DNA from 2 places in the Neobacillus sp. SM06 genome. Region 1 is predicted to be linked to the other one. Evidence: a T-box and tRNA genes for the amino acid it is inferred to sense, from the RefSeq annotation. Region 1 holds a T-box; the other holds one or more tRNA genes.
The links. A T-box is a leader RNA that pairs with one kind of tRNA and senses whether it is charged. The one in region 1 lies ahead of pheS (phenylalanine--tRNA ligase subunit alpha), so its partner is inferred to be a tRNA-Phe.

Region 1 (16,555 bases):
GCGGCGATTTTAAAGAGAACGATTGAGGATGAACAAATAAAAGAAGCAGTCGACCATGTTTTTCAGGAAAATATTTCGCTCCAATTTGAATCGTTCAGCAAATTTCGCCTCCGCACCTATTTTGATATTCTGGAAAACTATGTGGGAATCTCGATTGATGAATACAAAATGGAGCAGGAGTACCAAATGTTTGTTCAAACGCTAAGAGATTTTTTAAAAAACCGCCAGGCGCAAATTCCGGTGCTGCATTTGTTTTTTGACGAAGAAATTATGTTCTTTCATGCCGATTTTACAGAAATAAAGCGGGCGGAGTTGGTTAAAATGATTGACCGGAAATTGCTTTTTAACCATCCTGTTTACATTGATTCCGCCTCGATTGCACCGCTGCTTTCGATTGCACCGGCAAAGATTTTCTTTTATGTAAAAGATCCTGAAGCACCGCTTGTCCGGACAATAAAAAATATCTTCGAAGAAAGAGTGATTCTCAAGCCATTGCAAGCTTTTGCAAAAAAAGATTTTGCGGCAAGAATGGATCAAAGCTGACCGAAAAGAGATTGCGTAAAATTTATCTGTCGATCTCTTGATTTTTCAAAATAGAATCACTATAATTGCATACATAATCGAATTCATGCAATAAGTAATGAGAAGGACAACAGTATTCTTTTACGGTTTTTAGAGAGGGGAGCCTCGGCTGCAAGCTTCCTAACACGAATCGAATGCTTACCGCCTTTAAACTTCAGCTGTGAACTCCTGGGAAGAGGATCGTAATAGCTGACGGCCAAGACCGTTATGTTTCAAAGAGCCATTGGAAGGCGTAAAGCTGAAGATGGAAATTTGGGTGGAACCACGTGTAAACAAACTCGTCCCTTTTGCTGGGGCGGGTTTTTTGTTTTGTATAAAAAATTTAAGGAGGAATACCCATGTCAGACGTTGTAAAAATTTCGTTTCCCGATGGAGCAGTAAAGGAGTTTCTAAGGGGAACAACAACGGAAGATATCGCGGCATCAATCAGCCTCGGGCTGAAAAAGAAAGCAATCGCCGGCAAATGGAACGGCCAAATGGTTGATCTTCGCCGGCCATTGCCTGGTGATGGAGCGATTGAAATTATTACACCGGATTCGTCGGAGGCACTCGAAGTGCTGCGCCACAGCACTGCACACTTAATGGCCCAAGCGATCAAAAGGCTGTATCCGAATGTGAAGCTTGGCGTCGGTCCTGTGATTGAAAACGGTTTTTATTATGATGTCGATCTGGAAGAATCAATTACACCGGAAGATCTTCCGAAAATCGAAAAGGAAATGGCGAAAATCGTCAATGAAAACCTTGATGTGGTTCGCAAGGAAGTCAGCCGCGATGAAGCTGTTCAAATCTACAAAGAAGTTGGTGATGAGTACAAGCTCGAATTAATCGAAGCGATTCCGGCTGATGAAACGGTAACGATTTATGAGCAAGGGGAGTTCTTTGATCTTTGCCGCGGCGTACATGTGCCATCCACGGGAAAAATCAAGGAATTTAAGCTTTTGAGCATTGCGGGTGCATACTGGCGCGGCAACAGCGACAATAAAATGCTGCAACGCATCTATGGTACAGCTTTTTTCAAAAAAGAGGATCTGGCCGAACATCTTCGTTTTCTGGAAGAAGCAAAAGAGCGCGATCACCGCAAGATTGGCAAGGAGTTAAACCTGTTCACTACATCGCAAAAGGTGGGACAAGGACTGCCGCTTTGGCTTCCTAAGGGCGCGACAATAAGAAGAATTATCGAACGCTATATTGTTGATAAGGAACAGCGCCTCGGCTATGACCATGTGTATACACCAATTATGGGCAGTGTCGATCTTTACAAAACTTCCGGGCACTGGGATCACTATCAGGAAGATATGTTCCCGGTAATGGAAATGGACAATGAGCAGCTCGTTCTCCGGCCAATGAACTGCCCGCATCATATGATGGTATACAAAAACAGCATTCACAGCTACCGTGAACTTCCCATCCGGATTGCCGAGCTTGGACTGATGCACCGCTATGAAATGTCCGGGGCACTTTCGGGGCTGCAGCGTGTTCGCGGTATGACGCTCAATGATGCCCATATTTTTGTCCGTCCGGATCAAATTAAAGATGAATTCCAGCGCGTTGTCCGCCTGATTTTGGACGTCTACAAAGACTTTGCTATTACGGACTATTCCTTCCGGCTCTCCTACCGTGATCCGGAAGATAAAGCGAAGTATTTTGATGACGATGCAATGTGGGAAAAAGCGCAAAGCATGCTGAAGGAAGCGATGGATGATCTTGGTCTCGATTATTTTGAAGCGGAAGGCGAAGCGGCTTTCTATGGACCGAAACTGGATGTTCAAGTCAGAACAGCTCTTGGAAAAGACGAAACGCTATCAACTGTACAGCTTGACTTCTTGTTGCCGGAACGCTTCGACTTAACTTATGTTGGCGAAGACGGCAAACAGCACCGCCCTGTCGTCGTCCATCGCGGAGTCGTTTCGACAATGGAGCGCTTTGTCGCTTATCTGATTGAAGAATACAAAGGCGCGTTCCCAACATGGCTTGCACCGGTTCAAGTTCAAGTGATTCCGGTATCTCCTGAAATCCATTATGAATATGCGAAAAAAATTCAAGAGCAGCTTAAAGCGGAGGGATTCCGGGTTGAACTGGATGGCCGCGATGAGAAATTGGGGTATAAAATCCGTGAAGCCCAAATGCAGAAGATTCCGTATATGCTTGTCGTCGGGGATAAGGAAGCAGCAGAAAATGGCGTAAACGTCCGTAAATATGGTGAGCAAAAGTCAGAAACAGTGCCATTTGCAGACTTTTTGGCCGTGATTCAAAACGAAGTAAAAAAAGATTGATTTTAAAAAATTGTTGAAACCTATTGAAATCATTCAGCAGTTTTGTTAAAATGATTTTCGTTGTGATAAAAAGCTGAATTGACATGGCAGCTTAGAATGTGCTATAGTTACTAAGGTAAATAGAATACGAATGGTTGGGAAAAGAAGAAGCACCCGCTTCTCACCTGATTGACGCAGCAATGGGCAGTTGGCAGGTTCTACGTGAACAGAATTTCTTTGCATGAAGATGTTTCGTAAAAGTGTGGGTGTTTTGCATCCACACTTTTTGTTTTGGTGCAGACTTAAAATGCAGACTTGCTGATTTGACTTGGGTGTCATTCGTTAAGGTCTGATTGGTTGTTTCTTCAATGTTCGAAGATACGTTTCTTGACCCAGATGTTGTATTCGTAATGAAACCTTGGAGGTGGCTAATTATTAGCAAAGATATGTTGTTAAACGAGGGCATTCGAGCTCGTGAAGTGCGGTTGATCGATCAAAACGGCGAGCAGCTTGGGATTAAGTCGAAAAATGAAGCGCTGGAAATTGCTGGCAGAGCCAATCTTGACTTAGTGCTTGTGGCGCCGAATGCAAAGCCTCCGGTAGCTCGAATTATGGATTATGGCAAATTTAAATTCGAGCAACAGAAGAAGGAAAAAGAGGCTCGTAAAAATCAAAAAATTATTAATGTGAAAGAAGTTCGTCTAAGTCCGACAATTGATGAGCATGACTTTAATACAAAGCTGCGCAATGCCATTAAATTCCTGGAAAAAGGCGATAAGGTAAAAGCCTCGATTCGCTTTAAAGGACGGGCCATTACCCATAAAGAAATCGGTCAAAAAGTGTTAGACCGTTTTGCTGAAGCGTGCAAGGAAGTTGCTGCAATTGAGTCACATCCAAAAATGGATGGCCGGAGCATGTTTCTCGTTTTAGCACCTAAAAACGACAAGTAACAGGGAGGAATTCCAAATGCCAAAAATGAAAACACACCGCGGTGCTGCAAAGCGCTTTAAGAAAACAGGTACTGGTCAGCTGAAACGTGACCACGCTTATACAAGCCACCTATTTGCAAACAAATCGACAAAAGCAAAGCGTAAGCTCCGCAAAGCAGCACTTGTTTCAAAAGGTGATTTCAAACGCATCCGTCAATTATTAGACAACATTAAGTAATCGAGAAGCGTCGATTCATACAGGAGGGAAATTAAATGCCACGTGTAAAAGGCGGTACAGTTACTCGCAAACGTCGTAAAAAAGTTCTTAAATTAGCAAAAGGTTATTTCGGTTCAAAACATACATTATATAAAGTTGCCAACCAGCAAGTGATGAAGTCTCTAATGTATGCATTCCGCGACCGTCGCCAGAAAAAACGCGACTTCCGCAAACTTTGGATTACTCGTATCAACGCAGCTGCACGCATAAACGGTCTTTCTTACAGCCGTTTAATGCATGGCTTAAAGCTTGCCGGCGTTGAAGTAAACCGCAAAATGCTTGCTGAACTCGCTGTAAGCGATGCTGCGGCATTCACAGAATTAGCAAACATTGCAAAACAGCAATTCAATAAATAAAATAGAAAAAGAGTCATTCTCATCATGAGGATGGCTTTTTGTGTAACAATGGGAGGAGAATGCAATTGAATACTTTGGTAGCCGCGGGGTACATGATCATGAATATCATCGGGCTGTATATAATGGCGGATGACAAAAAAAGAGCAAAAAACCATCAATACCGAATTCCGGAAAAAACCTTGTGGCTTGTGGCTTTAGTTGGTGGTGCAGTGGGCACAACGATCGGTATGAAGCTTTTCCGTCATAAAACGAAACATTTTTTATTTAAATTTGGTTTTCCACTGCTGGCGATGATTGAAATCATATTCATTATTTTCTTCTTTTTAAAATAACCTTTGTTTACTGAAAAAAGTTTCAATTTGAGATACTATTGCATCATGAAAGGATGATGAAAATGCGGCTGGAAAATTTATTTAAGATGCAAAAGGCACTTGACCGCTACATAGAGGAAAACCATGGTTTGCAAAACGAAGATTTATTTGATCGAAAAGTCCTTGCGCTCTTGGTAGAAATTGGCGAATTGGCAAACGAAACACGAAGCTTTAAATTTTGGAGTTTAAAACCTTCTTCTGAAAAACAAGTGATTTTAGAGGAATTTGTTGACGGCATTCATTTTATTCTCTCGCTCGGGTTAGAAAGCGGTTTTGACGAGCGGCTGATTGCAGTAGAGGAAAACCCATCTGCCGTCACGATAAATGAGCAATTTTTAAAAATCTATCGAAGTGTTTGCGATTTCCAAACTTCAAGGCGTTTAGAGGACTATAGGGCTGTGATTGAGTACTATCTCCAATTAGCAGTGCAGCTTGGTATAACGAACGAAGAAATCGAACAAGCATATATTCAAAAAAATGAAGTAAATTATAAAAGGCAAGAGAACAATTATTAGTAGAAAATTTGTACAGTTGTTATAATGAAAATGTACATATTATAAAAATAGGAGGTTAAATTTTGGCAAAATTAGATGAGACTTTAACCATGTTAAAAGACTTAACCGATGCAAAAGGAATTCCGGGGAATGAGCGTGAAGTGCGCGAAGTCATGAAAAAATACATAGAGCCATTTGCAGATGAAATCACCTATGATGGGCTAGGAAGCTTAATTGCCAAAAAAACCGGCAAAGAAGGCGGGCCAAAAATCATGGTTGCCGGACATCTTGATGAAGTTGGTTTTATGGTCACGCAAATTGATGAGAAAGGTTTCCTGCGCTTTCAGACTGTTGGCGGATGGTGGTCGCAGGTTATGCTTGCCCAGCGGGTGACGATTGTGACCCGAAAAGGGGATATTACCGGAATCATTGGTTCGAAGCCGCCGCATGTATTATCGCCGGAAGCACGCAAAAAACCAGTTGAAATAAAAGATATGTTTATTGATATCGGTGCCTCAAGCCGCGAAGAAGCGGAGCAATGGGGAGTGCGTCCTGGAGATATGGTAGTGCCGTATTTTGAATTTACTGTGATGAACAATGAGAAGATGTTGCTTGCGAAAGCATGGGATAACCGGATCGGCTGCGCCATTGCCATTGATGTCTTAAAGCAATTGAAAAATACAGATCATCCAAATGTTGTTTACGGCGTTGGCACGATTCAAGAAGAAGTAGGCCTGCGTGGAGCCCGCACCGCTACATCTGTCATTCAGCCGGATATCGGTTTTGCCGTTGATGTCGGTATTGCTGGCGATACGCCAGGAATCTCTGAAAAAGAAGCGCTTAGTAAGATGGGCAAAGGACCGCAAATTATTCTTTACGACGCATCGCTTGTTTCCCATAAGGGCTTGCGTGATTTTGTAACAGATGTTGCAGATGAAATGAATATACCTTACCAGTTCGATGCGATCGCTGGCGGCGGCACGGATGCCGGTTCGATCCATTTAACCCATAACGGCGTGCCAGCATTGGCGATCACAATTGCCACTCGCTATATCCATTCACATGCAGCGATGCTTCACCGCGATGACTACGAGAATGCCGTTAAGCTGATCGTCGAAGTCATTAAACGGCTTGATCAAGAAACAGTTGAGCAAATTACATTTGATTAAAAAAAATGCGGGTGCCAAATCTTCTTGGCACCCGCTTTCTATCAAATCCAATTATTTTTTTAATCCGCTTTCAAGCGTTTCGAGCATTTCATTCTTCTCTTGTTCGGAAGATTTTTTCCAAATCACTTCAAACAAGACTCCAAGACCCGGGAGCATTTTTTCTTCACCGGTTTGAATGGCGTCGACAATGGTGTCTTCCAACTGATCCTTTGTATTGCCGGAAACATTGTGGATAATGGCATTGCGCAAATTTAAATTCATTCCTGCACACTCCTTCATTAACTTTTCTTCGTTTAGCTTTTCACGTTATCGTTTTATTATGTATTTTAATTGCGCTATAATGAAAAAATTAGAAGAGTATAGGTAAAGGGGACAAACTATTGAAATCAATTCAATCTAGTAAAAATCCACAGGTGAAACAGTGGAAAAAGCTTTTAACCAAAAAAGAACGGGACAAAACAGGAACTTTTTTAATCGAAGGCTTTCATTTAGTTGAAGAAGCGTTGAAACAGCATGATTTTGTATTGGAATTGATTGTTTCGGAAACTGTGGAGTTGCCGCCGCGTTTGGATTATGGAACAGCCTCCATTACCTTTGTGACCGAAGAAATTTCCAAGCAACTATCCGACACGGAAGCACCGCAAGGAATTTATGCCGTCTGCAGACAGATGGAGCAGGCCTCATCGCTTCAGGATGCACGCAGTTTGCTGTTACTTGATGCCGTTCAAGATCCGGGGAACTTAGGAACAATAATCCGTACCGCCGATGCCGCCGGAATGGAGGCGGTGGTTGTTGGAAAAGGAAGCGTTGATCTATATAACCCGAAAGTGCTCCGTTCCGCGCAAGGAAGTCATTTTCATCTGCCGATCATAAGCGGGGATCTAACCGAATGGATCCCCCGGTTGAAGGAGAAAAAGATTCCGGTCTACGGTACGGCGCTTGAAAAGGCAACGGTTTATACAGAAATCAAACCGGTTAGCCAGTTTGCTCTCATTGTCGGCAATGAGGGAAATGGTGTAAGCGAGGAGATTCTTTCGCAAACAGATGCCAATCTCTACATTCCGATCTATGGAAAAAGCGAATCACTGAATGTAGCCGTTGCTGCGGGGATTTTGCTGTACTATTTGAAACATCATTGATTTTATTATATAATTATCAACAATTGAAAAATGACGAAAACGTTGACGGAGAAAAGTAGCTTGCAAATGAACCATTTAGGGAGAGAGTGCCGTGACTGAAAGCACTTTTATGGAGATGGCAAGAGAAGTTCACCTCCCGAGTAGGCATCGGGACCATTTCATAGATCGAAATGTAAAGATGCTCCGGCCAAAGCCGTTATCCCAATCAAGCGAACACAATTGCACGGCAACATGTGTTTACAAGGGTGGTACCGCGAATAAAACCTCGTCCCTTACCAGGGATGGGGTTTTTTTATGGGGAAAATACTTCGTTAACCAATCAAGTTTGATCAAATCAAGGAGGAATCAACATGCAAGAACGCTTACAGGAATTGCAGGCAGAAGCACTAAAGAAGATCGAGCAGTCAGCTAATGTAAAAGAATTAAATGAAGTCCGTGTTGCTTATCTTGGCAAAAAAGGACCCATTACTGAGGTTTTACGGGGAATGGGCAAATTATCGGCTGAAGAACGGCCGAAAATGGGTGCACTCGTTAACGAAGTCCGTGAGAAAATTTCTCAAAAAATTGAAGAGAAGCAAGCTGAACTGGAAGATGCAGCGGTTGCCGAAAAGCTGGCTTCCGAGACGATAGATGTTACCCTTCCAGGACGTCCTGTCAAGGTTGGGACCCATCATCCACTAACAAAAATGATCGAAGAAATCGAGGACCTTTTTATTGGTATGGGCTATCAAATTGCCGAAGGTCCTGAAGTTGAGCAGGATTACTACAACTTTGAAGCACTGAATTTGCCGAAAGGACATCCGGCCCGTGATATGCAGGATTCTTTTTACATTACCGAAGAAATACTGTTAAGAACCCATACTTCCCCTGTCCAAGCTCGAACAATGGAAGAAAATCAAAGCAAAGGCTCGATCCGGATTATCTGTCCAGGTAAAGTGTATCGTCGCGATAATGATGATGCGACACACTCACATCAATTTATGCAAATTGAAGGCCTTGTTGTTGGTGAAAACATTCGAATGAGTGACTTAAAGGGAACTCTCGAAGTTTTTGCCAAAAAAATATTTGGTGAGGATCGCGAAATTCGCCTCCGCCCGAGCTTTTTTCCATTTACAGAGCCATCCGTAGAAATGGATATTTCTTGCAAAATTTGCGGCGGAACAGGCTGCAATGTTTGCAAAGGAACCGGTTGGATTGAGATTCTTGGAGCCGGCATGGTTCATCCAAATGTTCTGCAAATGACTGGCTATGACCCGAAAAAATATACCGGATTTGCGTTCGGAATGGGGCCTGAGCGGATTGCCATGCTGAAATACGGAATCGATGACATCCGCCATTTTTACACAAATGATGTTCGGTTTTTAAAACAATTTGCAAAGCATGAATAATTGAGGGAGGAAAAAGGGATGTTTGTTTCATATAAATGGCTTCAGGAGTATGTTAACCTTTCTGGAGTATCAGCAAAAGAATTGGCCGAAAAAATAACGAAAAGCGGGATTGAAGTGGAGGGTGTTGAGATCCTCAATGAGGGCATTAAAGGCGTTGTCACAGGTTATGTTGTCGAACGTGAAAAACATCCAAATGCCGATAAACTGAACAAATGCCTTGTCGATATTGGCGGGGAAGCCCCGGTGCAAATCATTTGCGGAGCTCCGAATGTGGCTCAAGGGCAAAAAGTAGCGGTGGCAACGGTCGGCGCTGTTCTGCCAGGCAATTTTAAGATCAAAAAAGCGAAACTCCGCGGCGAAGAATCCAATGGCATGATTTGCTCCCTGCAAGAGCTTGGGATTGAAGGAAAAATCGTACCAAAAGAGTATGCTTCCGGAATTTTTGTCTTCCCTTCCGACACGCCTGTCGGCGAAGATGCGATTGCTTTGTTAAACCGGGATGATGCAATTTTAGAATTAGGACTGACACCAAACCGTGCCGACTGCTTGAGCATGCTCGGGGTTGGCTATGAAGTCGCCGCGATTTTAAATCGTGAAGTGAAACTTCCTGAAACGAAATTGCAATCATCGAATGCAAAAGCATCAGACCATATCACAGTTACGGTGGAAGCGACTGATGATAACCCATTATACACAGCAAAAGTGATTAAAAATGTTAAAATTGGCCCTTCACCATTATGGATGCAAACGCGTTTAATGTCAGCAGGCATCCGGCCGCACAACAATGTTGTTGATTGTACAAACTACATCTTATTGGAATACGGCCAGCCGCTGCACGCATTTGATTACGACCGATTAGGCTCGAAAGAAATTCTTGTCCGCCGAGCAAAAGATGGAGAAGTCATCCAAACGCTCGATGATGTGGAACGCACGCTCTCGTCCGATCATCTTGTGATTACGAATGGGACGGTGCCAGTAGCTCTTGCGGGCGTAATGGGCGGCGCCAATTCAGAAGTAAATATAGATACTACAACTGTTCTGCTTGAATCCGCTTATTTTAATGGGGCAACGATCCGCAAAGCATCCAAGGATCATGGTTTGAGAAGTGAGGCGAGCGCCCGTTATGAAAAAGGAGTCGATCCTAATCGGGTACGTGCAGCTGGTGACCGGGCTGCCTATTTAATAGCGAAATATGCCAATGGTGAAGTGTTAGAGGGAACCGTTGCGGTTGACACCTTAAACATCGAACCGGCAGTCGTTTCGATCACCTTGGAAAAAATCAATCGTGTGCTCGGCACGACACTGATGATGAGTGAGGTAGAAGAAATTTTTTCCCGCCTGCAATTTGAAGCAAGCGTAGCCGGCGAAACGATTACAGTAACGGTTCCTACCCGCAGAGGCGATATTAAAATTGAAGAAGATTTAATTGAGGAAGTTGCCCGTATCTATGGCTACGATTTCATTCCCAAAACGTTGCCGGTTGGTTCATCTTCACCAGGAAATTTAAGCAATTATCAGCAAAAACGCCGAGTTGTCCGCCGTTTTCTTGAAGGTGCCGGTCTCTTCCAAGCGGTAACGTATTCGTTAACAAGCGAAGAGCGAGTGGCCCAATATGCGCTAGAAAACAGGGATCCAATCCGCTTGGCGATGCCGATGAGCGAAGACCGTAGCATGCTAAGGATGAGCATTGTACCACAGCTTTTAGAAGTATTAAAATACAACAGTGCCCGTCAAAATGACAGTTTGGCTGTTTATGAAATAGGAGCCGTCTTTCTGGCAAACGGGCAAGATGCACAGCCGGAGGAGCAAGAACATGCTGCTGCAGCGATTACCGGTCTTTGGTATAGCCATTCATGGCAAGGGGAGAAAAAGCCGGTTGACTTCTTTGTGCTCAAAGGCATTGTAGAAGGTTTGGTCGAAAAGCTTGGCCTTACAAATCAAATTGCTTATAAAAAAGCAACCGTTGAGGGCATGCATCCGGGAAGAACCGCTGAGGTGCAGCTAAATGGAAAAACAATCGGCTTTGTTGGCCAGGTGCATCCAAACCGACAAAAAGAGCTGGACTTAAAAGATACATTTGTATTCGAACTAAACTTACAGGCCATTTTAGAAGCTTCTTCTGAACCGCTGCAATACAAGGCAATCCCAAGGTTCCCATCGATTACAAGGGATATTGCGCTTGTGACCGATGCCAAAACGGAAGCTGAAACCTTGAAGCAAATTATCTTTGCTGCAGGGCAGCCGCTTTTAACAGAAGCAGCCGTTTTTGACCTTTATGAAGGTGAACATATGGAAAAAGGCAAGAAATCGATTGCCTTTTCATTGAAATACATGGATCCGGAACGGACGTTAACAGATGAAGAGGTTACAAAAGTGCATGAAAAAGTGTTGCAGGCTCTCGAAGAAAAAGCCGGAGCTGTTTTAAGAGGATAAGATTTAAGAAAAAGCAGTTGTTTTGAAAAACAACTGCTTTTTGTTTTTTTACCCTCTTTTTTTTCGAACCAGTTTCATTGCTTTTTCGGTGTTGGCAAAATGAAGTTTGACGAATTTGGGCAAAACTTCGCTTCCTTTCGCCAGTATTAATCTGGCGGCAGCTTCATCGACTTGGGCACCGGCACCTTTTGGAATTTTCATGCCCGCAACATCACTTAGCCTGTCAAAATACTGCACGAATGCATAGCGGGCGAGAATTGAAGCAGCGGCAACCGCTACATGAATTCCCTCCGCCTTTGTGCTGAAAAATACGTCGTCTTTTATAATCGTTTTCTCGTTGCGCAGGTGTTGGAAATACGTGTCAGGCTGAACAAATTGGTCAATCAGAATTGCTTCTGGTTTAACTGGTACGATTTTCTTCAATACATGGGAAATCGCCTGGTTATGCAAAAGGGCTTTTATCTTCCCTTGCGACATGCCTGCTTGCTGCAACTGATTGTATTTTTCATTATGCAATGTTAAAAGACTGTAAGGAAGAATATCTTTAATTTTTTTGGCAATTGCGGAAATTTTTTCATCGTTTAAGTCTTTTGAATCACGGACGCCCAGTTCTTTTAGAAGCGGGATTTGGTCTTTTTCCACATAAGCAGCTACCACGGTAATCGGTCCAAAGTAATCGCCAGTACCAACCTCATCGGAGCCAATAACCGATAAGGAAGAAAAACCTTCCGGCAAGCCGGCTGCTTTCTTCTTCTGAATGGCGGCGGACGCTTTACTTGAATGAATGGCACGATCCCATTTTTTCGCCTCGGCTTCACAATCAATCCCTTGAAATAAAACTTTGCCTGATTTATAAGCGGTGATCGAACATGTCTTCCTTTTGGCAGTAAACAGGCTGCCTGGGGGATTTTTGTCTAAAAGGTCTGCCTGATAATATTTTTGCATCTCCATCAATTCACTGATTGTCTTTTTTAAAACAATATTTGCCACGATTGTCTATCGCTCCTTTACCAAGAGTTAGAATTAGTATAACAGTTCCGGTGTTTCGCTTTTCGAGTTTCATTTATTCATGGTATGATATAGATTAGGATTCTTTGATTGGAGGCATTTTGTGTTGTCAAACCAAGAAAAAAACAGAACGACTGTAGAAATTCATGGACAATCCTATATTATTTTAGGCTTGGAAAGCCCAAGCCATATTCGGTATGTTGCCTCGTTAGTGAATGAGAAAATGCGGGAAATCAGCTCCAAGAATCCATCACTCGATGTGAGCAAGCTGGCTGTGCTAACAGCCGTTAATGCTGTAAATGATTATGTGAAAGTAAAGGAACAGCTTGAAAAACTTCAGGAAGAACTTAAAAAGGAAAAGGATTGAACGATCGATGCTAGACCTTATTCTCGTTATTTTACTGTTTATGGGCTTTTTTGTCGGCCTCAGAAGGGGCTTTATTCTTCAGCTTATTCATTTAACTGGATTTATTATTGCATATATTGTTGCAAAAATGTACTACAATCAATTGGCGCCAAAACTAACCCTCTGGATTCCATATCCGAATTTCGGCAGCAACTCGTCGCTAAAGTTTTTTACCGATAGCCCTCAAACAGAGGAAGCGTTTTACCGTGCCATTGCTTTTGTGATTATTTTCTTTGCGGCAAAAATTGTGTTGCAAATTATTGGTTCAATGCTTGACTTTATTGCGCATTTGCCAATATTGAGGCTTTTGAATGTTTGGGCAGGAGGAATCCTCGGCTTTTTTGAGGTGTATCTGCTTTTGTTTATCTTGCTATTCATTGCAGCGCTTGTGCCAGTTGCGGCATTGCAGGGACTGATGAATCAGTCGGTTTTAGCCAATTTAATTGTGAACCATACACCGATACTTTCCGAGCAAATCAAACGGCTGGTGCTTGAATATTCATCCACAACAACTTCTCTTTAATGAGGGAAGTTTTTCTATGATTTTACGCAAGCTCTTTTTCTAAAAAAGTATGCCATTGTTTCGGCTGCTTCTTTTTTCACAAGTTCCGGTTCAAAAGGGGAAAAGCTAAATGAAAAGGATGGTGAAGCGGATGGAAATAAACAAAAAAGATGTCATTCGCCATTTAGAGACAATCGCGGTTTATTTGGAGCTGAAGGGCGAAAATCCGTTCAAAGTGTCTGCATTTCGAAAGGCAGCCAGTGCCTTGGAATTGGACGATCGCAGTTTAGCAGAAATAGAAGATTTTACGAAAATTTCCGGGATCGGCAAAGGAACAGCATCCGTTATTGAAGAATATAAACAAACCGCATCATCTACCGTTTTAACTGAATTGAAGGAGCAGGTACCAGCAGGGCTTATCCCGCTTTTGCAGCTTCCTGGACTTGGTGGAAAGAAAATTGCCAAGCTCTATCAGGAATTGGGAATAGAGGATGTACATGATTTGGAAGAAGCCTGTCGCAAGGGAAAGGTTCAAGCGTTAACAGGCTTTGGCAAAAAAACCGAGGAGAAGATCTTAAGCTCCATTTTGAAAGCAGGCAATCGCCCGGAGCGGCTCCCGCTTGCTTTGATGCTGCCGATTGCAGATCAAATCGAAGCGCAGCTTTCTCAAATGACTGACATTGAAAAGTTTTCCCGGGCAGGTAGTTTGCGGCGCATGCGGGAGACAATCAAAGATCTGGATTTTATCATTGCAACGCAGCACCCTTACACCGTACGAGAACAATTGCTAGAGCTTCCCAACATTAAAGAAATAACGGGGGCAGGAGAAACAAAGGTTTCCCTTATCCTCGATTATCACTATGATCTTTCGATTGATTTTCGGCTGGTAAAACCCGTTGAGTTTGCAACAGCGCTCCACCATTTCACCGGTTCGAAAGAGCACAATGTCCGGATGCGGCAGTTGGCAAAAGAGCGCGGCGAAAAAATCAGTGAATATGGTGTCGAAGACGTGGGAACAGGGAAAATCTTGACTTTTTCATCCGAAAAAGAGTTTTATCAGCATTTTGGTCTCCCGTGGCTTCCTCCGGAAATTAGGGAGGATGGCAAGGAGGTAGATGAGGCTGCAAACGTCGATGAACTGGTTTGTCTGGACGATATAAAAGGCGACTTGCACATGCATACGACGTGGAGCGATGGAGCCCATACAATTGAAGAAATGGTCGAAGCCTGCCGCAGAAAAGGCTATCGCTATATGGCCATAACCGACCATTCACACTATCTGAAAGTGGCAAACGGCTTAACGCCTGAGCGGCTGCTGAAACAGCGGGAAGAGATTAAACGATTAAATGAAAAATACGATGATATTCTGATTCTGTCCGGAGTGGAAATGGATATTCTTCCAGATGGAACGCTGGATTATGAAGATGAACTTTTAAAGGAATTGGATTTTGTCATCGCCTCGATTCATTCAGCTTTTTCACAGCCAAGAAACCAAATCATGGCACGGCTGCAGACGGCGTTAAAGAATGTTCATGTGGATCTGATCGCCCATCCGACGGGCCGCTTAATTGGGCGGAGGGATGGCTACGATGTGGATCTTGATTTGGTAATTGAACTGGCACGTGAAACGAATACAGCTCTCGAATTAAACGCAAATCCCAATCGGCTTGATCTTTGTGCGGAACAGTTGAAAAAGGCTCAAGAGGCCGGGGTGAAAATTTTTATTAATACCGATGCCCATAAAATCGCGACGCTTGCCCATATGGAAGTGGGGGTCGCAGCCGCGAAAAAGGGATGGATTCGCAAATCAAGCGTCTTAAATACACTCGAACCCGAAGATTTGTTGAAATTTTTGGATAACCGAAAGCGATAGACAGAAGGAGGATTTACTCCAATGCAGCCAAAAGCACTGAAAGTGTTGGAATTTGATAAGGTAAAAGAACAGTTGCTCGAATATGCGTCTTCTTCACTTGGCAAGGAAAAAATTACAGCGCTTGCCCCTTCAACCGATTTTGCCGAAGTGGTAAAACTGCAAGCAGAAACAGATGAAGCGGCAGGTGTTTTACGATTAAAAGGAAATGTGCCGCTCACTGGCATTTATGATATTCGCGCCCATATAAAACGGGCCGTGATCGGCGGCAGCTTAAGCCCAATTGAGCTCGTTCAAATTGCAAGTACGATTCATGTAAGCCGGCAGATGAAGCATTTTATTGAAGGCTTGACCGAAGAAAACGTAGTCATTCCGATCATGGCAGAGAAGGCGGAGCAAATTGTTCCGCTAACCAATCTCGAACAGGCAATTAAGTATGCGATCGATGAAAGCGGTGAGGTACTGGACGGGGCAAGCGCCCAGTTGCGCACTCTCCGGCACCAGCTAAGAGCAAATGAAGCGCGTGTCCGGGAAAAATTGGAGAGCATGATCCGCTCGTCCAATGCGCAAAAAATGTTATCCGATACGATTGTTACGATTCGAAATGACCGCTTTGTCATTCCCGTCAAACAAGAGTACCGCGGGCATTACGGCGGGATTATTCACGATCAAAGTTCATCTGGTCAAACTTTATTTATCGAGCCGCAGGCTATTGTCCAGTTAAACAATCAGCTTCAAGATATTCGTGTAAAAGAGCAGCAGGAGATCGAGAGAATTTTAAGTGAACTGTCAGCCAAGACTGCCGAACATGAGCAAGAATTAAGGCTCATTGTCGACATTCTTGCAGATCTTGATTTTCTTTTTGCAAAAGCAAGCTACGGCAGAAAGATCAAAGGGTCAATGCCGATCATGAACGATCGTGGACGGATTGTATTGCATAAAGCACGCCACCCGCTGATTCCAATTGATGAAGTGGTCGCAAATGATATCATGATTGGCAAGGATTATACAGCCATTGTGATAACAGGCCCGAACACCGGGGGAAAAACGGTAACATTGAAAACGGTCGGCTTATGTACATTAATGGCACAGTCCGGTTTGCAGATTCCGGCGCTGGACGGCTCGGAACTGGCTGTATTTGATGCCGTCTATGCTGATATTGGTGATGAGCAATCGATTGAACAAAGCTTGAGTACGTTTTCATCCCATATGGTAAACATTGTGGATATTTTGAAGACAGTTGATGAAAACAGCCTTGTTCTGTTCGATGAGCTTGGGGCGGGGACGGATCCCCAGGAGGGTGCCGCCCTTGCGATCTCGATATTGGATGAGGTTCATCAGCGCGGTGCTCGCGTGATTGCGACAACCCATTATCCTGA
Region 2 (16,555 bases), on a different contig from region 1:
TTGCTGACATGGAAACCGTTGAAAAGCGGATTGGCCGTGTTGAAAAATTGGCCAAGCAGAAGGATAAAGAAGCAGTGGCCGAATTTGAAGTGTTAACGCTTCTCCGTGAAACGTTTGAAACAGAAAAGCCGGCGCGGACGATTGAATTTACCGAAGATCAGCTAAAAATCGTGAAAGGCCTTCATTTATTGACTAGTAAACCTGTTCTCTATGTGGCCAACGTTGGTGAAGAAGATGTTAGTGATCCGTCAGCAAATGAATACGTGCAAAAAGTTCGTGAATTCGCAGAAAGCGACCATGCAGAAGTGATCGTCATCTGCGCTAAAATTGAGTCGGAAATTGCCGAGCTTGAGGGTGAAGAGAAGGCAATGTTCTTAGAAGAGCTGGAAATTGCAGAATCGGGCTTGGATCAATTGATCCGGGCAGCCTATTATTTGCTCGGCCTCGCCACTTATTTCACGGCTGGTGTGCAAGAAGTACGCGCATGGACGTTCCGAAAAGGCATGAAAGCACCCCAATGTGCGGGGATTATTCACTCTGACTTTGAACGCGGCTTTATCCGGGCAGAAACGGTCTCTTATGATGACTTAATGGCAGCCGGATCAATGACGGCTGCTCGGGAAGCAGGAAAAGTCCGCCTTGAAGGAAAAGACTACGAAGTAAAAGATGGAGATATCATCCACTTCCGCTTTAATGTATAGCCTGACAAAAACTCCGCCAACTGGCGGGGTTTTTTCGGTGAAAATACCGTCATTGCTTTTCATAGAAAGCTGTGCTATACTTTTAACTTGTGAGTAATGAATAATTGCTCCTTGCCCATTCGGGCCGTTTAGACCAAAAGGAGGTGACAGTGATGAAAAAGTACGAAATCATGTACATCATCCGCCCAAATATTGAAGACGAGGCAAAAAAAGCGCTTGTTGAGCGTTTCAATACAGTCCTTAGCGACAATGGTGCGGAATCAGTAGAAGTAAAGGATTGGGGCAAGCGCCGCCTTGCATATGAAATCAATGATTTCCGCGATGGCTACTACCAAATCGTAAACGTTACTTCTTCAGCTGCAGCGGTTGAAGAATTCTCTCGCCTGGCGAAAATTAGCGAAGATATCATTCGTCATATCGTCGTTAAAGTAGAAGCATAATCTTAGTTGATAATAAATGTTCCACATGAAACAATAAATGATTGAAAAAGGAGTTGATTCTGATGATGAATCGTGTCGTTCTTGTTGGCCGATTGACAAAAGACCCGGACTTGCGCTATACGCCAAATGGTGTTCCTGTTGCAACGTTTACTTTGGCTGTAAATCGTACGTTTACGAACCAACAAGGAGAACGGGAAACAGACTTTATTAATTGTGTCGTTTGGCGGCGTCCAGCTGAAAACGTGGCAAACTTTTTGAAAAAAGGCAGTCTTGCTGGCGTTGATGGCCGGATTCAAACACGCAATTATGAAGGACAAGATGGTAAGCGCGTATATGTTACAGAAGTGCTGGCTGAAAGTGTTCAATTTTTAGAGCCAAAGAGCAGTGCGTCAAGCTCAAGAAATGACAACGATTATTACAATGCCCCAAGGGAACAAAATAATCCATTTGCGGGTGGCAATCAGAATCAACGCCAAACTAATTCGAATCAAGGTTTTACAAGAGTGGATGAGGATCCGTTTGCCGGAAACGGCCAAATAGATATCTCAGACGATGATCTTCCATTCTAACCAACAACTTTTCAGTGAAATTTTAGGATACAAACAATTGCAAAGGAGGGAATTTTCATGGCAGGAGGACGCAAAGGCGGACGTGCGAAGCGCCGCAAAGTTTGCTATTTCACCGCAAACGGAATCACTCACATCGACTACAAAGATGTAGATTTATTGAAAAAATTCATCTCTGAGCGCGGTAAAATTTTACCACGCCGTGTGACTGGTACGAGTGCAAAATACCAACGCAAATTAACAATTGCCATCAAACGTGCACGCCAAATGGCATTACTACCATTTGTTTCAGGTGAATAAGCGTAACAAGCAAAAACAGCAAGGGAATTCCCTCGCTGTTTTTTTAATGCGAAAAAAACCTATTGGGTTCTGTCATGTGTCGATCGACCTCCGTAGTTACTAAAGTATATCACTAAAGTTCCCTACGACATCTATCCTAACAGAGGGGGGCATTACATATATTGAACGAGAGCAAGCGTTACTGGAACCTTATTCAGTGGAAGCACAGCACATTTATCGAGCCAAGTGGAAAAAAGAATGATGAAAGATTTTAAAACAAACCAAAACCTAAAAAAGTACGCATTTTTTGACGCCAAAAAAACCACAAGAAAGCCTGTCATTACAGCATTCTTGTGGTTTTAACTGTCAAACTTGAGATTATAAAGTATTTTTGTTGATTTTAAAAGTGATTTTCTTTAAAAGAATTGTGTTCTGTTGAATCGAGGGGCTGAACTGGCTACAATAAAGGGAAAGGATTTCAGACTATTATTAGGGGTGAAGAAGTGAAGAATGCGCGAAAATTGACGGAAGGAGCTATTTTACTAGCTGCCTTTATGGTGTTACTGCTGTTAACTATTTATGTTCCGGTCATTGGCATCGTAGTTAATCTGTTCTTGCCAGTTCCGTTTATTCTGTTTGCTGTAAAAAATGATTGGAAAAGTGTGCTTGTTTTTATTGTGGCGTCCTTATTGATTTCCTTCATCACGGGCACCATATTAGCATTGCCGCTCACGCTCGCATATGGAACAACCGGGGCAATTATGGGGTATATGATTCAAAGGCAAAAAAGCAGGACAGCCATTTTAATTTCGGCTTCCATCGTTTTTTTAGTCAACCTTGTCGGCCAATACATTGTCTCCATTGTCTTTTTTCAACTAAATTACATTGATGAATTGTTTAAAACAATGCAGGATTCTTTTAAAATGTCAGCAGATATTATGAAGAATTTTGGTTCACCGCAAGGAACGACCCAAGTTTTAGACCAATTTACAAAGGCATTGGCATTGCTTAAAACCCTTTTGCCCAGTTTGTTCGTAATGGTGTCATTTTTAACCGTTTTTATCATTCAGCTCCTTTCCTTGCCGATTCTTAGAAGGTTCGGGATCAAGGTTGAAAATTGGAAGCCGTTCCGGGAAATCTCACTGCCAAAAAGTTTTATTTGGTACTATTTGCTTACAATGCTTGCGGGAATCGTGTTTCACCCTAAAGCTGGTACATATGGTTTTGATGTTTTAACCAATTTAACGTATATTTTGCAACTGTTTATGGTTTTTCAGGGATTAACCTTTTTGTTTTTCTTTTTTCACCAGAGGGGAACATCAAAGTCCATCCCGGTTATCCTTGCGATTTTTTCCTTCCTTGTGCCAATATTGCTGTATCTTATAGGGATATTAGGTATAATTGACTTAGGCTTTGGTTTGAGAAGACGATCAGAACCAAGAAAGTAAAGACGACTGTTAGGAGTTGAAACAATGCCTGCATATTTAGAAAAACGGTCAAGCCGATACCCATTCTACGGTTTATTGGCGATTACAGTGGTGCTTCTTATCGTCTTGTTTTTATATAATTGGATTCTCAGCTTGGGCGGTCTATTAATCATGTTTTTGCCCGTTTATTATATGTTCTCGATTGATCGGCGCCAGAGAAGGGAAATGGAAGAATACATTTCTACCTTGTCCTACCGGGTAAAAAGGGTCGGCGAAGAAGCCTTAATGGAAATGCCAATCGGGATCATGCTGATCAATGACGAGTATTATATTGAATGGACAAACCCGTTTCTTGCCTCATGTTTTGGCGAGGATACCCTTGTTGGAAGATCACTTTATGATGTTGCTGAAGCGCTAGTTCCGCTAATTAAACAAGAGGTGGAAACGGAAATTATAAAGTTGCATGAGCGCAAATTCCGGGTGATACATAAGCGTGAAGAACGCCTGCTTTATTTTTTTGATGTAACAGAACAAGCAGAAATTGAGAAAATGTACCAAAACGAACGCCCGGCACTAGCCATTATCTTTTTGGATAACTATGATGAGCTAACACAAGGGATGGATGATCAATCACGCTCGAGCATCAACAATCTAGTGACTTCACTATTAAATAAATGGGCACAGGATAATGGAATTTTTCTCAAAAGAACTTCCTCTGAGCGCTTTATAGCCGTTTTTAATGAAGGGATTTTGCATGTTCTTGAAAAAGAAAAGTTTGCAATTCTTGATATTGTTCGTGAAACAACTTCGAAGCAAAATGTTTCAGTTACCTTGAGCATCGGTGTTGGGGCAGGGGTCTCGTCCTTGCCTGAACTGGGAGATCTCGCGCAGTCCAGCCTGGATCTGGCCTTAGGCCGCGGCGGCGACCAGGTTGCGATCAAACAAGCAAACGGCAAGGTGAAATTCTTCGGTGGAAAAACCAATCCAATTGAAAAACGGACAAGGGTAAGGGCACGGGTTATCTCACATGCATTAAAGGAATTAATAGCCGAAAGTGATAAAGTGATCATTATGGGTCATAAAAACCCCGATATGGATTCCATTGGGTCTTCTATTGGCATCTATAAAGTAGCCCAAATGAATCAAAAAGAGGCCCATATTGTTGTTGATTCTCAAAAAGCTGATACAGCCGTGCAACGGTTAATGAATGAAATTCGCCAAAGCGAACAATTGCTGTCACGCTTTATTAATCCGGAGAATGCACTCGAACTCTCAACTGACCGCACCCTGCTGGTCATCGTCGATACGCATCGTCCAGGACTTGTCATTGAAGAAAGGCTCTTAAATAAAATTGATAAAGTAGTGGTTATTGACCACCATCGCCGGGGCGAAGATTTTATCAAAAACCCGTTGCTTGTCTATATGGAGCCATATGCTTCCTCAACCGCGGAGCTAGTGACAGAACTGCTTGAATACCAGCCAAAACGGGGAAAAATTGAGATGCTCGAAGCAACGGCTCTTTTAGCTGGGATAATTGTGGATACAAAAAGCTTTACCTTGAGAACCGGCTCGCGAACGTTTGATGCGGCGTCCTATTTGCGTGCCCAAGGAGCGGATACTGTCCTTGTTCAAAAGTTTTTGAAAGAAGATTTGGACACCTATATACGAAGATCCAAATTGATTGAATCCGTAGCTTTTTATAAAGATGGGATTGCGATTGCCCGCGGACTTGATGATCAAGCGTTTGACCAAGTATTGATTGCACAGGCAGCGGATACGCTGTTAACCTTCGACGGGGTCGTTGCGTCATTTGTTATTTCCAAACGGAAGGATGACCTGATCGGGATAAGCGCGCGTTCCCTCGGTGAAATAAATGTTCAGGTGATTATGGAAAGCCTTCATGGTGGCGGGCATTTGACCAATGCTGCTACCCAGCTCTCCGGGATAACGTTAGAGGAAGCGGAGAATCAATTAAAACAAGCGATTGATGATTATTTTGAAGGAGGAAAAAAGGAATGAAAGTGATTTTTCTAAAAGACGTTAAAGGAAAAGGAAAAAAAGGTGAAGTAAAGAACGTCGCTGACGGCTATGCACAAAATTTTCTTTTCAAACAGGGGCTGGCGACTGAGGCAAATCAGGCAAACATGAGCTCGCTTTCCGCTCAGCAAAAGAAAGAAGAAAAGCTTGCAGCTGAGGAATTAGCGGAAGCAAAAAAATTAAAGGAAATCCTGGAAAAAGTTACGGTTGAATTAACCGCTAAAGCTGGCGAGGGCGGCCGTCTATTCGGCTCAATTACCTCAAAGCAAATTGCTGAAGAACTGCAAAAGAAACACGGTATTAAAATTGATAAACGCAAAATGGAGCTGGAGGATGCAATCCGTTCCCTCGGACATACGAAAGTGCCGGTCAAGCTCCATCATGAAGTAATGGCAATGCTGGATGTACATGTTAAAGAAGGAAACTAATTTTCCAGTTCATTTTCTTAGCAAACATGATAAAATAAACAAGAGATAAGATGTGATCGGTTGAGACTGATCACTCTTTCTGCTTTATAGAGTAGATTTCATCCTTCTTCGAAGAGGAGGTTAAGCATAGAATGAATGAACTATTTGCGGACCGTCTGCCACCGCAAAATATTGAGGCAGAGCAAGCTGTTTTGGGGGCAATTTTTCTTGAACCTTCCTCACTTACGCTAGCATCGGAAATTTTGATTCCAGAGGATTTTTATCGGGCCGCCCATCAGAAAATTTTCAATGTGATGCTGAAGTTGAGCGATCAAGGTAAAGCGGTTGATTTGATTACCGTTACAGAAGAATTGGTTGCGACAAAGCTTATTGATGACACGGGCGGCGTCAGTTATTTAAGTGAGCTGGCGGCATCTGTTCCAACTGCAGCGAATATTGAGTATTATGCAAGAATTGTAGAAGAGAAATCTTTGCTCAGAAGGCTAATTCGCACCGCAACGACCATTGCCCAGGATGGGTATACGAGGGAAGACGAAGTTGAAATTGTTTTAAGCGAAGCGGAAAAAAATATTCTTGAAGTTGCTCAGCGGAAAAATACTGGCGCTTTTCACAATATTAAAGATGTTCTTGTTCGCACATATGACAATATTGAATTTATGCATAGCCGCGTCGGTGATATTACGGGGATTGCGACCGGATTTGCTGAACTTGACCGGATGACAGCAGGCTTTCAGCGCAATGATTTAATCATCGTTGGTGCCCGTCCTTCTGTTGGTAAGACCGCTTTTGCGTTAAACATCGCGCAAAATGTTGCAACCAAAACAGGTGAAAATGTTGCGATTTTCAGTCTTGAGATGGGTGCGGAGCAGCTTGTCATGCGGATGCTTTGTGCTGAAGGAAATATTGATGCCCAAAGGCTGAGGACAGGATCACTGACCGATGAGGACTGGGGAAAACTGACGATGGCGATGGGAAGCCTCTCAAATGCTGGGATTTTTATTGATGATACCCCCGGTGTCCGAGTGGGCGAAATTCGTTCAAAATGCCGCCGCTTGAAGCAGGAGCACGGTTTGGGAATGATTTTGATTGATTATTTGCAGTTGATTCAAGGCAGCGGCCGTTCGGGAGAAAACCGCCAGCAGGAGGTTTCGGAAATTTCCCGGTCCTTAAAAGCGCTGGCGCGTGAGCTGCAAGTTCCCGTCATTGCCCTCTCTCAGCTATCAAGGGGTGTGGAGCAGCGCCAAGATAAGCGTCCGATGATGTCTGATATCCGTGAATCGGGAAGTATTGAGCAGGATGCCGATATCGTTGCCTTCTTATACCGCGATGATTACTATGATAAAGAATCAGAGAACAAAAACATTATCGAAATCATTATTGCCAAGCAGCGTAATGGTCCGGTTGGTACCGTTCAGCTTGCCTTTGTCAAAGAATACAATAAATTTGTCAACTTGGAGAAGCGGTTTGATGATTCTGCGATTCCTTCGGGTGCCTAAATCAAAGGATTGGCCTATTTGTGCTAATCCTTTTTTTATAGAGTAATGGTTTGGTATTTTACGAACATCTTTTTCTTTTAAAATATTAAATGTTCGTGTTTAATTGATTTTTTTGTGGTGAATTGGTAAACTAATGAAGGATTCATTTCAAATTTTATGAATGGTTAACATTCGGAGGTGCTTTTATGTCATCAGTTGTAGTGGTTGGAACCCAATGGGGTGACGAAGGAAAAGGGAAAATTACCGATTTCCTTTCTGAAAATGCAGAAGTTGTTGCGCGCTATCAAGGTGGTAATAATGCTGGACATACCATTCGATTTAATGGAGAAACGTATAAGCTGCACTTAATTCCATCCGGAATCTTTAATAAGGAAAAAATTTGTGTGATTGGCAACGGAATGGTCGTTGATCCGAAAGCACTGGTTGAAGAACTTGCCTATATTCATGAAAAAGGGGTTACAACAGATAATCTTCGCATCAGCAATCGCGCCCATGTGATTCTTCCGTACCATTTAAAATTAGATGAAGTGGAAGAAGCGCGGAAAGGTGCAAATAAGATCGGGACAACGAAAAAAGGCATTGGCCCGGCTTACATGGACAAAGCAGCTCGTGTTGGGATCCGTATTGCCGATCTGCTTGACCGAGAAGTTTTTGAAGAAAAGCTGGTGCGCAACCTCGAGGAAAAAAACCGCCTGTTCGAGCGGATTTACGAAACCACCGGTTTTACGAAAGAGGAAATTTTAGAAGAATATTACCAGTACGGCCAACAGATTAAACAATATGTATGTGACACTTCCGTCGTGTTAAATAATGCTTTGGACGAAGGTCGCCGCGTTTTGTTTGAAGGTGCGCAAGGCGTTATGCTCGACATCGACCAAGGAACATACCCGTTTGTTACCTCATCAAATCCGGTTGCGGGCGGCGTGACCATTGGCTCTGGTGTCGGCCCAACGAAAATTAATCATGTTGTCGGCGTTTGCAAAGCCTACACTTCGCGTGTCGGCGATGGCCCGTTCCCAACCGAATTGCATGATGAGATTGGCAACCAAATCCGTGAAGTAGGCCGCGAATATGGTACCACGACGGGACGCCCGCGCCGCGTCGGCTGGTTTGACAGCGTTGTTGTCCGTCATGCCCGCAGGGTCAGCGGCATCACCGATTTATCGCTAAATTCAATTGACGTGCTAACAGGAATTGAGACGCTAAAAATCTGTACGGCATACAGCTATAGAGGTCAGATGATCGATGAATTCCCGGCAAGCTTGAATATCTTAAAAGAATGCGAGCCTGTTTACGAAGAACTTCCAGGCTGGACAGAAGACATTACCAGCTGCAAATCATTAAATGATTTACCGGAAAATGCACGCCATTACATCGAGCGTGTTTCCCAATTGGTCGGCATTCCGCTTTCAACCTTCTCTGTCGGCCCAGACCGCAACCAGACCAATGTGGTCAGCAGCCCTTGGAGACAAATCTAATCAAAGTGTTCATATGCCCTGCCCCTGATAAAGGAGCGGGGTTTTCATTATACAAATTTTTTAGGGTAAACCGGTCATTACTGGCTTCTCTAATGCCCGATTCTCCTGTTTTTCAGTGTTCAACGGTCATTACTGGCTTCTCTAATGCCCGATTCTCCAATTTTTTAGGGTAAACCGGTCATTACTAGCTTCCCTAATGCCCGATTCTCCTGTTTTTCAGTGTTCACCGGTCATTACTAGCTTCCCTAATGCCCGACCCTCCTGTTTTTCAGTGTTCACCGGTCATTACTGGCTTCTCTAATGCCCGATTCTCCTGTTTTTCAGTGTTCACCGGTCATTACTAGCTTCCCTAATGCCCGATCCTCCAATTTTTTAGGGTAAACCGGTCATTACTGGCTTCTCTAATGCCCGATTCTCCTGTTTTTCAGTGTTCACCGGTCATTACTAGCTTCCCTAATGCCCGATTCTCCAATTTTTTAGGGTAAACCGGTCATTACTAGCTTCTCTAATGCCCGATTCTCCAATTTTTTAGGGTAAACCGGTCATTACTGGCTTCTCTAATGCCCGATTCTCCTGTTTTTCAGTGTTCACCGGTCATTACTAGCTTCCCTAATGCCCAATTCTCCAATTTTTTAGGGTAAACCGGTCATTACTAGCTTCCCTAATGCCCGATTCTCCAATTTTTTAGGGTGAACCGGTCATTACTGGCTTCTCTAATGCCCGATTCTCCAATTTTTTAGGGTGAACCGGTCACTAGTGACTCGGCGAACGCCTCCGGAAAGCGTGCACCTGGAGCGGAAATCAACAGACTAGTTGTCAGAACCAAACAAAAAAGGATCGGGCGGTTTTTCCCCGGTTTTTCTTACATCGTTATGTATATCCATAAATTCTGAAAGCATAAATATTTTTTAAAAAACCTATTGCTAATCTCTATTTGCATATGATATTATTAAAAACGTCGTCAAGTTTAGAGAAACATTTAGAAAAATAACCAATACGAGCCATTAGCTCAGTCGGTAGAGCAACGAGCAAAGCATCTTGAATAAACAGCGAGTTGCGAGAAAGATCGGGAGATTTTTCGAGCATCTGACGAAGGAAATCATTTCTTAGGGTACAAATTTAATACGAGCCATTAGCTCAGTCGGTAGAGCATCTGACTTTTAATCAGAGGGTCGAAGGTTCGAGTCCTTCATGGCTCACCATTCATTTAACTAAACATGGCCCCTTGGTCAAGCGGTTAAGACACCGCCCTTTCACGGCGGTAACACGGGTTCGAATCCCGTAGGGGTCATAACAATTTTGGTCCGGTAGTTCAGCTGGTTAGAATGCCTGCCTGTCACGCAGGAGGTCGCGGGTTCGAGTCCCGTCCGGACCGCCATCCTACATAACCTACAGAAGATAAAGAAATATACGGCTCGGTAGCTCAGTCGGTAGAGCAAAGGACTGAAAATCCTTGTGTCGGCGGTTCGATTCCGTCCCGAGCCATCCTTGAAAGGAGTTTGCCAAGCGCAAACTCCTTTTCTGTGGTTATCTTTGTTACCTTCGTAATACTGTCGTAAAATCTGAACCAATTTTTGCAAAAAAATAAAAAACTTGTCCTATTTTGTAATCCAAAATGTATCTGTCCATCCTTGAAGAAAAACCTTGTATTTTCAAGGTTTTAATAGGTTTTCATCATTAACAAAGTATTAATTCCTTAATCTGAACGATTCCACAAATTACTATTTATCGTCATAAAATGACAGCAATTATACATTTTTGTTACATTACCAAGGCTTCTCATCTTTTTTATAGTAAATATGGTAAAGTTAAAAGGTGAAAAAATTGATTAATAGACCATAAGAACTAGTTTAGAAGATTTGTTCTGTATCTTAGGGAGGATAAGTAATGGCGTTCCAAAAACAAAGAATATCCAATCTAATGAGCAACAACAAACCGATCAAGAAAGCCGGCATAAAAACGGCTCTTGTATCCGCAATTGCAGCATCAGCGCTTATTTTCAGCAGCAGCCCAACAGCCAATGCAAGCGCTTCAAATTTAACAACCATCTACTACGTTTATCTAAACGATACATTTGTAGGCACAGTTTCTGATAAAAAACAAATTGACCAAACACTAAAAGAAAAAGTAAACACATTAGCAGAAGCAAATAAAGATCTCAATCTTCAGCTTTCATCACAACTTAAATACATACCTGAACAGGTTTTCCATTCTACTGCAGACAATGAAAAAACAATTGAGAAGTTAAAAAACTTTTTCCAACTGCAAGTAAAGGCATCTGCAATCGTCATCGATGGGCAGCCAATTGTTTACCTTGATAACAGCAGCACGGCAGAAGAAGTCATAAAAAAACTTAAACTTCAATATGTGACGGAAGAGCAGTTAAAAGAGCTTGAGGCTAGAAAAAATACACCAGCTTCCTTACCGGCGCTTAAAAATAACGAGACACGAATAGTAGACGTTCGTTTATCCAAAAATGTTTCATTTGCGGACGCAAAGGCTGCACCGGAAAAAATATTGACAGCTGACAATGCTGTGACCTTTTTACAAAAAGGAACGGTAGAAGAAAAGAAATATCAGGTAAAAGACGGAGATGTACTTGGATCAATTGCAAATGATCATCAGTTAAAATTAGCTGAATTACTTGCAATCAATCCTGGTTTAAATGAAAATTCAGTCTTAAAAATTAGTCGGGAAATCAATATAACGGTACCAAAATCGTATCTTGATGTTATTGTTGAAAAAGAAGTAAACCAACAAGAACCGATTCCATACCAAAATGAAGTCATTGAAGATCCGAATCTGCCTACAGGTGAAACAAAGGTGAAGCAAGAAGGGCAAGACGGACTCCAAGCTGTCACATACAAAATAACGGAGCAAAATGGCACGACAACAGCCAAGAATGTTATCAGCCAAAATGTCCTCAAACAGCCGGTTAAAAAAGTGATTGTAAAAGGGACAAAAGTTATTCCATCTCGTGGTGAGGGGAGCTTTGTTTGGCCAACGGTCGGCGGCTATATTTCAAGCCAACAAGGGGTGCGCTGGAATAAACTTCACAAAGGGATTGACATCGCCAGACCAAGCAACCGGACAATTAAAGCAGCCGATAATGGTGTAGTGGTTTCAGCTGGCTGGGATGGCGGATATGGAAACAAAGTAGTAATCGACCATCAAAATGGTTTTCGGACTGTTTACGCTCATATGGCATCCATAGGCGTCCGTCCAGGCCAAAGTGTCGAAAAAGGCTCGGCCATTGGAGTAATGGGGTCAACCGGAGACTCTACAGGTATCCACCTTCATTTTGAAGTCTACAAAAATGGGCAGCTGCAAAATCCATTAAACTACGTTAGTATGTAAAGTCTCTAGTATTCCTAGAGGCTTTTTTTTACCGATTGCTGTCAATTGTTGTTAAAAGATGAATTACGACAAATAACATGGTAAAGTAAGATAGAGTAAATAGACTCTTTTAGGACTAAGAAATAGATCTGAGAACGAATAATTTAGTGATGAAATTAATATAGACCGCCATTGTGAAAGGGGCAACCAGTATGGAGAAAAAAATTCTAGTTGTAGATGATGAAAAACCGATTGCAGATATTTTGCGATTTAATTTAAAAAAAGAAGGTTTTGATGTTTATTGTGCTTATGACGGGAACGAAGCAGTCGAGATGGTGGATGAAATTCAGCCGGACTTGATTTTGCTTGATATCATGCTTCCCATGCGTGACGGGATGGAAGTATGCCGCGAAATCCGAAAAAAGTATGAAATGCCGATCATTATGCTGACGGCCAAAGACTCAGAAATTGACAAAGTACTTGGCTTGGAGCTTGGTGCAGACGATTACGTAACAAAACCATTTAGCACAAGGGAATTAATTGCAAGGGTTAAAGCCAATCTGCGGCGTCATCAGCAGCTCTCCAGCCAATCTGTTCCAGATGAGGACACAAATGAAATTGAAATTGGCTCTCTTGTCATCCATCCCGATGCCTATGTTGTTTCGAAGCGAGGAGAAGTCATTGAATTAACCCACCGCGAATTTGAACTGCTCCATTATTTAGCGAAACATATTGGACAAGTAATGACAAGAGAACATTTGCTGCAAACCGTTTGGGGTTATGACTATTTTGGCGATGTTCGAACGGTTGACGTTACCGTCAGGAGGCTGCGGGAAAAAATTGAAGACAGCCCAAGCCACCCAGCATGGATTGTTACCCGCCGCGGGGTTGGATACTATTTGCGCAATCCTGAGCAGGAGTAAATGTAGATGAGAAGAGTAGGATTTTTTCGCTCGATTCATGTAAAGTTTGTTATCATTTATGTTCTGCTTTTATTGGTTGCGATGCAGATCATTGGGGTTTACTTTGTTAAGCAACTGGAAGAGACGCTAAGGACAAACTTTCAAACATCCTTGAAAGCACGGGTGAACTTGCTCGCTTACAATGTCGTTGAAGAAATGCAGAAACAGCGCACAGCGGATGACCCGACGCTGGAAGAGGACATAAAAAAAGTTCTTAAGGATTTCTCTGCAGTCGATATTTCAGAAGTACGAGTGATTGATGCGAGATCGCTGAAAATTCTCGGGACATCTTCTCCAAGCAATCAAGGCCTTGTTGGTTCAAGAACAACGGAATTGCGAATCAAGCAATCGATTATTTTAGAAGAAGACCAGAGCAGCATTTTAATTGATCCGCAATCAGGCCATCGGCTTTGGGTCTTATCAACGCCGATTAAATCAGGCAAAAAAGTTATCGGTGCCATTTATGTAGTGGCGAAAATTGAAAATGTATTTGAACAAATGAAAACAATTAATCGGATTTTTGCCACTGGAACAGCCATTGCATTATCGATCACTGCCGTATTAGGGATTTTGCTGGCACAAACGATCACAAGGCCGATTGCTGATATGAAAAAACAAGCACTGGCAATGACGAAAGGCAATTTTTCACGGAAAGTAAAAGTATATGGCTTTGATGAAATTGGTACACTTGCGATTACGTTTAATAACTTAACGAAAAAACTTCAAGAAGCTCAGGCGATGACCGAAGGCGAGCGAAGAAAACTTTCGTCTGTCCTTTCTTATATGACCGATGGAGTGATTGCAACAGACCGGAAAGGCCGGGTGATTTTAATTAACGATCCCGCTGCGGAGATGCTGGATGTTTCACGTGAAACAGTGCTGTCGCAGCCAATTGTTTCGCTGCTTGGTTTAAGCGACCAATATACTTTCGAAGATTTAATCGAAGAAAAGGATTCGCTGATTTTGGATTATAGCACGAAAAATAAGCCATATATTTTGCGGGCAAATCTTTCTGTTATTCAAAAAGAAACGGGGTTTGTTAACGGCTTAATTACGGTTCTTCACGACATTACTGAACAGGAAAAAATCAATATGGAGCGGCGCGAATTTGTTGCAAATGTTTCGCATGAATTAAGGACACCATTGACGACAATGCGGAGTTATTTGGAGGCATTAGCAGATGGCGCCTGGAGAGATGAAGAAATCGCTCCAAACTTTTTGGAGGTTACAAGAACAGAAACAGAGCGGATGATCCGCCTTGTAAATGATTTGCTCCAGCTTTCCAAGATGGACAGTACCGATTATCAGTTAACAAAAGAATGGGTGGATTTAGTCGACTTTTTCAATCAAATTATTGACCGTTTTGAAATGGCAAAAGAACAAAATCTGACATTTAAACGGGAGCTGCCTGGGCACTCCATTCTTTTGGAAATCGATGAAGATAAAATTACGCAAGTTTTATACAATATCATTTCAAATGCAATCAAATATTCTCCAGAAGGGGGACAGATTACTTTCTCGATAAAGGAAGAGGAAGAGAAAGTAATTGTCAGTGTCGCCGACCAAGGAATGGGAATTCCAAAAGAGAATATTGGAAAAATTTTCGAGCGTTTTTACCGGGTAGATAAAGCAAGATCAAGGAAATTAGGCGGAACAGGATTGGGTCTTGCCATTGCAAAAGAGATGGTTCAGGCACATGGCGGCAGCATTTGGGCAACAAGTGAAGAAGGAAAAGGAACCGAGATTGCATTCTCGCTTCCATATGAGCGTTCAGAAGAGGATGAATGGTCATGAGATATGAAAAAATCAAATCAATTGTGCTAACTGTATTAGTGTTTGGCAGCATTTTTTTAACATGGAATCTATGGACGTATCAGCCCAATTATGACACGATGGAAAACAGCAATTATGTGGCACAGGTCACATTAAGTCAAAAGCGGGAAGTGAAAAAAATTGTCCGCCCAGATATCGCGTTGTATCATATAAAAGGTGAGCATTTTGGGACAGTTGACCCGGCAGAATTGGACAGGCTGACGAAAGAATTAAGCAGATGGGTTTTCACTGATGTAAAAAATGTAACGAGTCAAATGGGCAATATCAATCAGTTAACCCAAGCAAACGGAAATGTTGAAATTGCGTTTCCGACCGATATTCCAATTGATCTTTACCGGAACGTTCTTCACTTTCAAGAGAAAAAAATTCTTTCGTTTAATTTTGATAAAATGATTGTAAATGTCGAAAATCCGGAAAAGGATAACGGGGTTGTCTATTTTGTTTCAACCAATACTGAACAAGTTTATGCAAGCCGGATTGCGGTTAGTTTTTTAAATGAATTTATTCGGGATTTCTATAAAGGGGCATGGCAGTATCCGCATTATTTTGCCTATAACCGGCCCAATAAACCAACCCTTTTTTTGCCGGATAAAGATCAGGATATGATGGAATACAAGTACCTTCCTGTTACCCTCAATTCCGATGAATTTAAGGAAGCTCTTTTTAATGATCCAAGCTTTGTGCAAAAGAGTTTTGTATCGCAAGGCGAAGAATATACAAATGGCTCGAGCAAAATGAATATTAACTATGACCGCAATATGCTTCTTTATGTAAATCCAACGGTTGACAGTGATTTTACGGAAAGTACAAATGACCTTGTGAAGCGCAGCATTGATTTTGTCAATGAACATGGCGGCTGGACGGATTCGTACCGCTATGTTGAGAAAGATGAGCTGCAGCATAAGGTAACATTTCGGATGTATAGTGACGACGGTTACCCGGTTTTCAATGATAGCGGCATGTCCGAAATCAATGAGACATGGGGCCGCAGAGAAATTAATAAATATGTCCGACCCAATATATCTTTAGAATTACCTCTCAAATCAGAGATGAAAAAAATCAAATTCCCATCCGGATCCCGGGTGTTGAATTATTTATTGTATGAAAAGAAAATCAAGCCTGAACTGCTTGAAAAAATTGTGCTTGGCTATAAAATGAAGCGGGACACGAAAACGTCAAAGCTCATCCTCTTAGAACCCACATGGTTTTATCGTTATGATAAAACGTGGAATGAGGTAACGATGGCTGATCTGGGAGGGGCAGCGAATGGATTGGAGTAAAATCAAGACCATTTTTATCGTGACCTTTTTGATTTTGGATGTGTACCTTTTCTATCAATTTGTAAAAATTCGCGACGCAAATAAATACGAATTGATAACCGAAATATCGTTTGAGGACAAGTTGAAAGCCGATGAAATTCACTATGTCGAGCTTCCGAAAACACCCATTAAGGATCAATACATTAGCGCGAAGCCGAAAGCTTTTTCCAAAGAAGAACTTGCAAAGCTTAAAGGGCAAACGGTTTATTTGAAAAATGCAACAACACTTGAATCAACGTTAGATAAACCGATT

Region 2: it encodes a tRNA-Phe, which carries the amino acid that the T-box ahead of pheS (phenylalanine--tRNA ligase subunit alpha) is inferred to sense. The anticodon was not compared.

The regions. Positions count from the first base shown of each region.
Region 1 covers NZ_JBNWEO010000018.1:67,500-84,054, forward strand. Annotated here, with positions in the region: gene ytxC (sporulation protein YtxC) at 1-543, shown strand, start outside; gene thrS (threonine--tRNA ligase) at 921-2,855, shown strand; ribosomal protein L20 leader region at 2,991-3,129, shown strand; gene infC (translation initiation factor IF-3) at 3,266-3,784, shown strand; gene rpmI (50S ribosomal protein L35) at 3,801-4,001, shown strand; gene rplT (50S ribosomal protein L20) at 4,037-4,396, shown strand; gene ACQYAD_RS15455 (DUF1294 domain-containing protein) at 4,462-4,728, shown strand; gene ACQYAD_RS15460 (dUTP diphosphatase) at 4,791-5,282, shown strand; gene ACQYAD_RS15465 (M42 family metallopeptidase) at 5,345-6,430, shown strand; gene sspI (small acid-soluble spore protein SspI) at 6,482-6,691, opposite strand; gene ACQYAD_RS15475 (TrmH family RNA methyltransferase) at 6,811-7,569, shown strand; T-box leader at 7,603-7,845, shown strand; gene pheS (phenylalanine--tRNA ligase subunit alpha) at 7,920-8,957, shown strand; gene pheT (phenylalanine--tRNA ligase subunit beta) at 8,976-11,390, shown strand; gene rnhC (ribonuclease HIII) at 11,439-12,380, opposite strand; gene zapA (cell division protein ZapA) at 12,505-12,765, shown strand; gene ACQYAD_RS15500 (CvpA family protein) at 12,773-13,327, shown strand; gene polX (DNA polymerase/3'-5' exonuclease PolX) at 13,458-15,179, shown strand; gene ACQYAD_RS15510 (endonuclease MutS2) at 15,201-16,555, shown strand, end outside.
Region 2 covers NZ_JBNWEO010000017.1:6,188-22,742, reverse strand. Annotated here, with positions in the region: gene ychF (redox-regulated ATPase YchF) at 1-701, shown strand, start outside; gene rpsF (30S ribosomal protein S6) at 854-1,141, shown strand; gene ssb (single-stranded DNA-binding protein) at 1,204-1,710, shown strand; gene rpsR (30S ribosomal protein S18) at 1,768-2,007, shown strand; gene ACQYAD_RS13350 (YybS family protein) at 2,490-3,434, shown strand; gene ACQYAD_RS13345 (DHH family phosphoesterase) at 3,459-5,432, shown strand; gene rplI (50S ribosomal protein L9) at 5,429-5,878, shown strand; gene dnaB (replicative DNA helicase) at 6,010-7,374, shown strand; gene ACQYAD_RS13330 (adenylosuccinate synthase) at 7,560-8,852, shown strand; tRNA gene ACQYAD_RS13325 (tRNA-Lys) at 9,979-10,054, shown strand; tRNA gene ACQYAD_RS13320 (tRNA-Glu) at 10,072-10,143, shown strand; tRNA gene ACQYAD_RS13315 (tRNA-Asp) at 10,154-10,230, shown strand; tRNA gene ACQYAD_RS13310 (tRNA-Phe) at 10,265-10,337, shown strand; gene ACQYAD_RS13305 (peptidoglycan DD-metalloendopeptidase family protein) at 10,740-12,209, shown strand; gene yycF (response regulator YycF) at 12,401-13,111, shown strand; gene walK (cell wall metabolism sensor histidine kinase WalK) at 13,118-14,944, shown strand; gene ACQYAD_RS13290 (YycH family regulatory protein) at 14,941-16,263, shown strand; gene ACQYAD_RS13285 (two-component system regulatory protein YycI) at 16,250-16,555, shown strand, end outside.